DNA from 3 places in the Nonomuraea sp. NPDC049646 genome. Region 3 is predicted to be linked to each of the others. Evidence: riboswitches for the same ligand, from Rfam matches in the RefSeq annotation. Region 3 holds a riboswitch; each other region holds the start of a gene.
The links. A riboswitch is a leader RNA that binds a small molecule or an ion and turns the genes downstream of it on or off. The one in region 3 is predicted to bind thiamine pyrophosphate.

Region 1: it holds a riboswitch for thiamine pyrophosphate, as region 3 does, so the genes downstream of both, ACIBQ8_RS24195 (purine-cytosine permease family protein) here and ACIBQ8_RS22980 (FAD-dependent oxidoreductase) in region 3, are expected to answer to the same signal.
Region 2: it holds a riboswitch for thiamine pyrophosphate, as region 3 does, so the genes downstream of both, thiC (phosphomethylpyrimidine synthase ThiC) here and ACIBQ8_RS22980 (FAD-dependent oxidoreductase) in region 3, are expected to answer to the same signal.

What each region holds. Positions count from the first base shown of each region.
Region 1 covers NZ_JBITLU010000008.1:56,826-60,086, forward strand. Annotated here, with positions in the region: gene ACIBQ8_RS24180 (TenA family protein) at 1-56, shown strand, start outside; gene ACIBQ8_RS24185 (Fpg/Nei family DNA glycosylase) at 94-972, shown strand; gene ACIBQ8_RS24190 (rhodanese-like domain-containing protein) at 999-1,322, shown strand; TPP riboswitch at 1,409-1,522, shown strand; gene ACIBQ8_RS24195 (purine-cytosine permease family protein) at 1,513-2,850, shown strand; gene ACIBQ8_RS24200 (methylated-DNA--[protein]-cysteine S-methyltransferase) at 2,836-3,261, opposite strand, start outside.
Region 2 covers NZ_JBITLU010000006.1:20,651-23,911, reverse strand. Annotated here, with positions in the region: gene ACIBQ8_RS18685 (hypothetical protein) at 1-158, opposite strand, end outside; gene ACIBQ8_RS18680 (glycoside hydrolase N-terminal domain-containing protein) at 218-631, shown strand; gene ACIBQ8_RS18675 (hypothetical protein) at 628-858, shown strand; gene ACIBQ8_RS18670 (class I SAM-dependent methyltransferase) at 937-1,557, opposite strand; TPP riboswitch at 1,593-1,705, shown strand; gene thiC (phosphomethylpyrimidine synthase ThiC) at 1,698-3,176, shown strand; gene ACIBQ8_RS18660 (SDR family oxidoreductase) at 3,209-3,261, opposite strand, start outside.
Region 3 covers NZ_JBITLU010000007.1:369,199-372,459, forward strand. Annotated here, with positions in the region: gene ACIBQ8_RS22975 (NAD(P)/FAD-dependent oxidoreductase) at 1-1,138, opposite strand, end outside; TPP riboswitch at 1,191-1,307, shown strand; partial or broken gene ACIBQ8_RS22980 (FAD-dependent oxidoreductase) at 1,297-1,509, shown strand; partial or broken gene ACIBQ8_RS22985 (FAD-dependent oxidoreductase) at 1,717-2,706, shown strand; gene thiS (sulfur carrier protein ThiS) at 2,925-3,125, shown strand; gene ACIBQ8_RS22995 (thiazole synthase) at 3,118-3,261, shown strand, end outside.

The DNA of each region.
Region 1 (3,261 bases), on a different contig from region 3:
AGGCGCTGTTCGCCGAGGGCATGGCACACGAGCTCGCCTTCTGGGACGTGCCGTAGTCGCGTGCCGGCCCGGCGCTCGCCATACCCTGGGGGCATGCCGGAACTTCCCGAGGTGGAGTCGCTCACCAACTTCCTGCGCGAGCGGGCGGTCGGCCGTTCGATCGCGGGCGTCGACGTCGTCGGCTTCCAGGCGCTCAAGACGTTCGATCCGCCGGTCACGGCGCTCGGCGGGCTCACCGTCACGGGCGTGTCGAGGCACGGCAAGTTCCTCGACCTCGACTGCGACGGCCTGCACCTGATCATCCATCTGGCCCGCGCCGGCTGGCTGCGCTGGCGCGACGACCTGACCGGCGCGCGGCCGGTGCGGCCGGGCAAGGGGCCGCTGGCCGTCCGCGTACGGCTGGCGCCCGGCGACGACGGCCTGGCACCCGGGTTCGAGCTGACCGAGGCCGGCACGCAGAAACGGCTGGCCGTCTACGTCACCGACAAGCCGGAGGACGTGCCCGGCATCGCCGCCCTGGGCCCCGACCCGCTCGACGACGCCTTCACCGTCGAGGCGCTCAAGCGCATCGTGGGCGGCAACCGCACCCAGATCAAGGGGCTGCTGCGCGACCAGAAGGTGATCGCGGGCATCGGCAACGCCTACTCCGACGAGGTGCTGCACGCGGCGAAGATGTCGCCGTTCAAGATCGCCGCGACGCTGACCGACGCGCAGATCGCCGACCTGCACGAGGCCATCGTGACGACGTTGCGCGACGCCGTCGAACGGGCGCACGGGCTGGCCGCCAAAGACCTCAAGGCGGAGAAGAAGTCCGGGCTGCGCGTGCACAACCGGGCCGGACAGCCGTGCGACGTGTGCGGCGACACGATCCGCGAGGTGTCCTTCGCCGACTCCGCCCTCCAGTACTGCCCCACCTGCCAGACGGGCGGCAAACCGCTGGCCGACCGGCGGATGTCGCGCCTGCTCAAGTAGGGTCCCGGGCGCGGGATGATGGAGGCATGACCGTTCCAGAGATCGACGTCACCGCCGTTCCCGACGACGCCTACCTGCTCGACGTCCGCGAGCAGGACGAGTGGCTGGCCGGCCACGCCCCCGAGGCCGTGCACATCCCCATGTCGCAGATCCAGGGCCGGGTCGAGGAGGTGCCCGCCGACCGCACGGTCTACGTGGTGTGCCGGGTCGGCGGCCGGTCGATGCAGGTCACGGCGTGGCTCAACCAGCTCGGGCGCGACGCCGTCAACGTGGGCGGCGGCATGCAGTCGTGGGAGTTCGCGCGCCGTCCGATGGTCAGCGAGACCGGCCAGGAGCCCTTCGTGGCCTGAATGTCCGCCTGGATGTCCGTCTGAATGCCCCCCGAATGCCTCACTGTGGCGGTTCCGCCGCCATTGAGGCATGATGAGGGCGCCAACTGCATAGTCGCGGGAGCTCGGGGTGCCGGGCTGAGAGGGCAGCAACACAGCCGCTGCCGACCGCCTGAACCTGTCCGGGTAATGCCGGCGTAGGGAGTGTGCGATGACGCATGTCGTCGACGAAGTTCCGCTGACCCTTGACGGCGCGCCCCCCAAGACCCTCGGCGTCCTCGACCAGGGCGCGCTCTGGGCCAACCTCGGTGTCAGCCTCCTCGGCTTCTCCGGCGCGCTCGTCCTGATCGATCCTCTGGGCAACGCGCCGCTCAGCCTCGTGGCCGCGCTCACGGCCGCCGTGGTCGGCAGCCTCATCGGCACGGCCATGGTCGGCCTGTCGGCCATCCCCGGCACGCAGACCGGGCGGCCGGCGATGGTGCTGCTGCGCGGGCTGTTCGGGGCGAAGATGTCGTACGTCCCGTCCGTGCTGAACATCGTGCAGATGCTCGGTTGGGGGGCCTTCGAGCTCTGGGTGATCGCCAAGGCCGCGAACGCGATCTTCGGGAGCGTCCCGTACCAGGTGTGGGTGGTGGTGGCGGGGGTGCTGACCACCGCGCTCGCCGTCTGGCCGCTCGGGTCGATCAGGCTGCTGCGCCGGTACGTGACCGCGGGCGTGATCGTGTCGCTGATCTGGTTCACCGTGTCGTTCCTGGGCGAGGCGCCGACGTACACGGGCGGGTCGTGGACGGCCTTCGCCCCGGCCGTCGACTACGTCATCGCCCTGTCGGTGTCGTGGGTGCCGATGGCCGCCGACTTCGCCAGGCACTCGCGCTCCAGCCGGGCCGCCTTCACCGGCGTCGTCGGCGGCTACACCGTCGCCCAGGTCGCCTGCCTGGCCCTCGGCGTGTACGCGGTGGCCATCGCGGGCGCCCAGGCGGTCCAGGCCGACGGCATGGTGGTGTTCCAGCCGTTCGTCGCGGCGCCGCTGGGCGCGCTGTTCTTCGGCATCCTGGTGCTGCGCGAGACCGACCAGTCCTTCGCCAACGTCTACTCCACCACCGTCTCGCTGCAGAACCTGATGCCGAAGGTCGACCGGCGGATCGTCTCCACGGCGATCGGCGTGCTCACCACCGCGATCGCCCTGGTCGTGGACGTCACCTCATACGGCGCGTTCCTCGGGGTGATCGGCGCGGTGTTCGTGCCGATGTTCGCGGTGCTGGCCGTCGACTACTTCGTGCTCGGCGGCGCCGCCCGCTGGAACACCGCCGAGGACGCGCCCTCGCGCTGGCTGATGCTGCTGCCGTGGGCGCTGGGCTTCGCCGCCTACTGGTTCACCACCTCGACGCCCACGGTCGCCGGCTGGGACGACTTCTGGGCCTCCGCCCGCGACGCCGTCGGCTTCACCCGGGAGCCGTGGATGAACGGCGCGCTCGGCGGCGCGCTGGTCGCGGCCCTGGTGACGCTGCTCATCGGCGTGCTCGGCCGGCGCCGCTCAGCGGCCCGCTGAGGCCCGGCGTTCGACGTTGAGCAGGTGCTGCTTGGCGGCCACGCCTCCGGCGTAGTCGCCGAGCTCGCCGTCCTCACGGACCACCCGATGACAGGGCACGATCACGCACACGGGGTTGGCGCCGACCGCGTTGCCGACCGCGCGAAGGGCGCGCGGCCGTCCGATGCTCGCGCCGATCTCCTCGTACGTCGTGGTCGTGCCGTAGGGCACGGCCATGGTCTTCTGCAGCACGGTACGGGCGAACGGCGTGGCCAGCGCGAGGTCGACCGGCGTGGCGAAGGTGCGCAGCCGGCCGGAGAAGTAGGCGTCGAGCTCCCGGCGCACCGGGTCGAGGCGGCGGGCGTCGGGCCCGATGAACGTGCCGACCTCCTTGGCCACCCGCTCGAACACGGTGTTCTCGGCCTCGAAACT
Region 2 (3,261 bases), on a different contig from region 3:
TGGCGCAGGGCTGGTGTGTCGGCGTAGCGGCACTGGGCGGTCAGCGTCCGGTATTGCTGCTTGCTCACTTCCTGCTGCTCGATGCCGTCCCCAGAGGCGGCAGCCGGTCCGATCGTGGTGAGAGCCACGATCGCGGCCACAGCGGCGATCTTCATCATAGTTCCCCTGAGGGAGTCCGTACCGCCAGGGGCGATCGCCAAACCTCAGGGTGATCGCCATGCTGACGCTCCGGTACGACGAGCCCGCTCCCGGTTGGGAAGGACATGTCCTGCCGATCGGCAACCGAGCGCTCGGCGCCTGCGTGTCCGGGACGCTCTCGGCCGAGCGCGTCCAGTTCAACGAGAAGTGGTTGTGGACCGGCGGTCCGGGCATCGGAGAGCGGGGTTCGATGGCGCCGGCGGAGGTGGCCGCGATACGGGGGAACCCGCCGTGGGGCACGTTCCGGGCTTCGGGGCGTACCGGAACTTCGGCCGCCGTGACGGACGAGGACGCCCGCGGAGTGGTGCTCACCAGGAAATATTTCGCCTCGTACCCGGCGCACGCCATCGTCGGGAGGCTGACAGCGGCACCTCGGGGACGCATGGGGTTCATGTTGCGTTTGGCACCGCGCATGATGGCGGGGAGGATGTGACCGCTGAGGCAGGACGGCTGCGCGTCCGGGGCGTGCCGGCCGACAACGGCCTGGTGTACGAGGGGCAGGTGCAAGTGCTGACCGAGGGCGGCACCCGTACGGACGAGGGCGACCGCGTCGTGGCGACCGGTGCCGACAGCGCGGTGCTCGTCTTCTCGGCGGCCACCGACCACGCGCCCGTCCACCCCGGCTACCGCGGCCCGGCCCCGGCGGCGGGGGCACAATAGATCGAACTGCTGCCGGCCGCCTGGCGCGCGGCGGGGCCGCTCAGCTGCGCGGCCCCGGGTTCGCGCTCGACCCGAAGACTAGGGCAGGGGAGAGCTGCGCGCTGTCGCCAGCACGCTGAACCACGTGCGGTGCGTGGCGTTCGTCTCGTGCCAGGCGACCGCGAACCCGGCCGCGTCCAGCACCGCGAGCAGGTCGCCCGCGTCGCGGTGGACGAACCAGCGCTCGTACTCCGTCCGGTACGGCACCGGCTCCCAGCCCTCGCTGTCGCCCAGGGCGGTGGTCAGCGCGAGCACCCCGCCGGGGCGCAGCGCCGCGTGCCAGGCGCGCAGCGTCGGCTCGGTCTGCTCGGACGGCACGTGCACGAGGGCCGCGGCCGACCAGACGCCGTCCAGGGACGACGGCGCCAGCGGCGGGCGTCGCAGATCGCCCAGAACGGTGGGCACGCCGCGCCCGGCGGCGAGCCGGGCCATCTCGATCGACAGGTCCACGCCCACGGTGGTCAGGCCGCGTCCGGCGAACCAGGCCGACTCGCGCCCCGGGCCGCACCCCAGGTCGGCGACCGTGGCTCCGGCGGGCAGGGCTGCGGCGAACCGGTCGCGGAAGGCCGCGAACGGGCGTGACGGATTGGCGACCTGCTCGTCGAACTGGCGCGCGATGCGGTCGTAGGTGGCGGTCGTGTGCGCACTGGGATCAGACATCCCCTTGATCCTGCCACGCGCCGGGTTATGATCGCGATGACCAACGCGGGAGCCCGGTGCGGACCGGGCTGAGAGGACGGCTGTCAGCCGCCGACCGCCAGAACCTGCTCCGGATAATGCCGGCGAAGGGAGTTTGCGCGATGAGCGACGCGCGCTTTTCCAAGATCCACATCGGTGACCTGCAGGTGCCGATGCGCGAGGTCAGGCTGTCGAACGGCACGTCGGTGCGGCTCTACGACACCTCGGGGCCGTCGCGTACCGACCGCTCGGCGTGGGGGTCGCCGGTCACCCAGCTCGGCGCGGCGCGGCGCGGCGTGGTGACCAAGGAGATGGAGTTCGTGGCCGTACGGGAGGGGATGACGCCCGAGTTCGTCCGGCAGGAGGTCGCGGCCGGACGGGCGGTCATCCCGGCCAACGTCAACCATCCGGAGTCCGAGCCGATGGCGATCGGCCGGAACTTCCTGGTCAAGATCAACGCCAACATCGGCAACTCCGCCGTCACCTCCTCGATCGAGGAGGAGGTCGAGAAGATGACCTGGGCCACCCGGTGGGGCGCCGACACCGTCATGGACCTGTCCACCGGCCCGGACATCCACGCGACCCGCGAGCAGATCATCCGCAGCTCGCCCGTCCCGGTCGGGACCGTGCCCGTCTACCAGGCGCTGGAGAAGGTGGGCGGGCGTCCCGAGGCGCTGTCGTGGGAGGTCTACCGCGACACCCTGATCGAGCAGTGCGAGCAGGGCGTCGACTACGTGACGGTGCACGCGGGCGTGCGGCTGGCGCACGTCCCGCTGACCGTCCGGCGCAAGACCGGGATCGTCTCGCGCGGGGGCTCGATCATGGCCGCCTGGTGCCTGGCCCACCACCGCGAGAGCTTCCTGTACGAGCACTTCGACGAGATGTGCGCCCTGCTGGCCCGCTACGACGTGACGTTCTCGCTGGGCGACGGGCTGCGTCCCGGCTCGATCGCGGACGCCAACGACGAGGCCCAGTTCGCCGAGCTGCGCACCCTGGGCGAGCTGACCAAGATCGCGCACGCGCACGACGTCCAGGTGATGATCGAGGGCCCCGGCCACGTGCCCATGCACAAGATCAAGGAGAACGTCGACCTGCAGCGCGAGCTCTGCGACGACGTGCCCTTCTACACCCTCGGCCCGCTCGTCACCGACATCGCCCCCGGGTACGACCACATCACCTCGGGCATAGGCGCCGCCATGATCGCCTGGTACGGCACCGCCATGCTCTGCTACGTCACCCCCAAGGAGCACCTCGGCCTGCCCAACCGCGACGACGTCAAGACCGGCGTGATCACGTACAAGATCGCGGCGCACGCGGCCGACCTCGCCAAGGGGCACCCGCAGGCCCAGGCGTGGGACGACGCCCTGTCCGACGCCCGGTTCGAGTTCCGCTGGGAGGACCAGTTCGACCTGTCGCTCGACCCGGACACCGCCCGCGCCTTCCACGACGAGACCCTGCCGGCCGCGCCCGCCAAGACCGCGCACTTCTGCTCGATGTGCGGCCCGAAGTTCTGCTCGATGAAGCTCAGCCACGAGGTGCGGGCGGGCATGGCCGGCAAGGCGGCCGAGTTCCTCGGAAAGGGCGGCTCGATCTATCTCTGATCTTGGTGGAGGCCCCGGGCCGGCCCGCGCGGTCAGCCCGGGAGCGTCTCGCCGCCGATCGGGGCCAGCACCTCGCCCGTGTAGT
Region 3 (3,261 bases):
GATCTACCAGGCGTTCTGTGTCGAGGCGATGCCCGCCTTCGATGATCCTACGGCCCTGCACGTAGTCCCGGGGCCGGTCGACGGCGAGCACGGCGGCGAGGGTGTCGCCGGACGTCAGCCAGACGGCCGACCACTTGCCCTCGGGCTCGCCCCGGTAGAGCAGGCGGTCGCCGGAGGGGTGGTGGCCGATGTACTGGACCATGTGACCGAACTGCTCGGACCAGAAGTAGGGCGCCGGGTCGTAGACGGCCTCCTCCCCCAGCAGGGTCGCGGCGGCGACCTCGGGCGAGCCGAGCGCGGTGTCCCAGTGCTCGACGCGCAGCCGGACGCCGTAGCGGCGCGACCACCAGGCCGCGCAGTCGCCGGCGGCGACCACGTTCGGCATGGACGTGCGCAGGTGCTCGTCGGTGACGACGCCGTTGTGCAGGTCGATGTCGGAGCCGGCCAGCCACTCGACGGCCGGCCGCACGCCGATGCCCGTGACGACCACGTGCGCCTGGACGAACTCGCCGCCCACCAGCCGCACGCCGCCCTCGTCCACCTCGTCGACCATGGTGTTCAGGCGCAGGTCGATGCCGTCGTACCAGTGCCGGGTGCGGGCGCCGATCTCCGGGCCGACGGCGTTGGCCAGCGGGGCGGGGCCCGCCTCGATCACGGTCACCGAGCAGCCGGCCTTGCGGGCGGCGGTGGCCACCTCGGCGCCGATCCAGCCGGCGCCGATGATCGCCACGTGCGCTCCGGCCACGAGCCCGGCGCGCAGCTCGTGGGCGTCGTCGAGGGTGCGCAGGACGTGCTGGGGGCCGTCGCCGGGCACGGTGATCGGCTCGGTGCCGGTGGCGATCACGAGGCCGTCGTAGCCGAGCTGGCCCTCGGTCGTCTCCACGACGCCCTCGCGCAGGGCCTTGGCGGTGACGCCGGGCCAGAAGTCGACCTCCAGCGCGTCGAGGTCGGCCTCCAGGAAGCTGGAGTCGGCCGCGCCGGACAGGACGGCCTTGGACAACGGCGGACGGTCGTAGGGCCGATGGCGCTCCTGGCCGATCAGCGTGATCCGTCCGGTGAAGCCGCGCCCGCGCAGCGCCTCCGCGCTGCGCAGCCCGGCCAGGCCCGCTCCCACCACTACGACATGGTTCACGTTCATGACCATAACGGGGGCGGTGCCGGTGCGTCGCGCCGAGGCCGTAGGCTGGAGGCGCAAGACGCGCGGGAGTCCGGCCGTCACCGGGCTGAGAGGAAGGCTTGAGCGGGCCTTCGACCGCAAGACACCTGATCCGGATCATGCCGGCGAAGGGAGCGCGGATGAATGTGATCGTGGGCGGCGGGGTCGTCGGGTTGTCGATCGCCTGGCGGCTGGCCCGCGAGGGGTTGCCCGTCACGGTGGTCGATCCGGCCCCGGGCCGTGGGGCGTCCTACGCGGCGGCCGGGATGCTGGCGCCCGTCAGCGAGGTCGCCTACACCGAGGAGCCGCTGCTGCGGCTGGGGGCCGCCTCGCTGAGCCGGTGGCCGTCCTTCGCCGCCGAACTGGCCGCCGACGCCGGTCTCGCTTCGGGGCTTGGTGCAGGGCTTGGTACGGGCCCCGGTTCGGGGCTCGGGCCGGGTGGCGGCGCGGGCCTGAGCGGCGGTTCCGGTGGTCGTCCCGGTGGTACCGGTGGCGGGGCCGGGCGCGGGGGCTGGGAGGCGTTCGGGGGCTCGTTCGGGGTGATCGGGCCGGAGGGGGCCGCCGGCCGTGCGCTCGACCTGCGCGCCGACGGCACGCTCGACGTCGCCTTCGGGGCCGACGACCTCGCGGCGCTCGACGACCTGGCGGCGTTCATGGACAAGCTGGGGCTGCGGGTCGAGCGGCTGACCGGGCGCGAGTGCCGCCGTCTGGAGCCCATGCTGGCCCCTTCGGTGCGCGGCGGGCTGCTGGCCCCCGGTGACGCCTGGGTCGATCCGCGCCGGGTCACGGCGGCGCTGCTGGCCGCGCTCGACCGGCTGGGCGTGCCCGTGGTGCGCGCGCGGGTGACCGGACTGCTGCGCGACGGCGACACCGCTCCAGACGCCGCGACAGGCGCTGGGACCGGCTTTGGAACCGGCTCTGGGATTGGCCCTGGGTCCGGTGCTGGGCTCGGTGCTGGGACAGGCGGTGTGGCAGGGCCTGTGACGGGGGCTGGGGCAGGTGCCGCGACGGGAGCTGTGATCGGGGTGCGGCTTGAGCCTGTGCCCGGTCAGCCTGAGCCGGCGGCGCGGGTGATCGAGGCCGAGCGGGTGGTGCTGGCCGCCGGGGCTTGGAGCGGGGAGCTGGCCGACGTGCCCGTCCGGCCGGTCAAGGGGCAGATCATGCGGTTGCGGTCGCCGCAGCCGCTGCTCGGCCGGTGCGTACGCGGGACGGTGCACGGCGCGCCCGTCTACCTCGTCCCCAGGGGCGACGGCGAGCTGGTGCTCGGGGCGACCCAGGAGGAGCTGGGGTTCGACACCCGGGTCACCGCTGGCGGGCTCTACGAGCTGCTGCGCGACGCCAGGGAACTGGTGCCGGGCGTCACCGAGCTGGAGGTCGCGGACGTGGTCGCCGGGCTGCGTCCGGGCACCCCCGACAACCTGCCGATCATCGGGGCGGGCGGGGTCCCCGGGCTGGTGCTGGCGACCGGCCACCATCGGGGCGGCGTGCTGCTGGCCCCCCTGACGGCCGCCCTGGTCACAGCGACGGTGCTGACACCGGCCGCGACACCCCCGGCCACGACGACCCCGACGGCCACCTCGACAACGGCCCAGAAAGCCACACAGACAGCCACACAGACGGCCACACAGACGGCGGCCCACACGGCGGACCAGGCAGCGGCCCACACGGCGGACCAGGCGGCGGGTACTTCGGCGGGCGCGGGGATTCTGACGGGTGAGGAGGGCGAGCTGGCCGCGCTGTGCTCGCCCGCGAGATTTCGGGATATTTCATGATTGTGACGATCAACGGCGCCGCGCACGAGGTGGCCGACGGCACCACCGTGGCCCAGGCCGTACGGACGCTGACCACGGCCACCACCGGAGTGGCCGTGGCCGTGAACGACGAGGTGGTCACGCGCAGCTCGTGGGAGACGACGGCGCTCGGCGACCGCGACCGCGTCGAGGTGCTGACGGCGGTGCAGGGTGGATGAGCTGATCATCGCCGGGGAGAAGTTCGCCTCCCGGCTCATCATGGGCACCGGCGGCGCGCCCTCCCTCGACGTGCTCGACCAGGCCCTGGTCGCCTCGGGGACCGAGCTGACCACGGTGGCCATGCGGCGGCTCGAC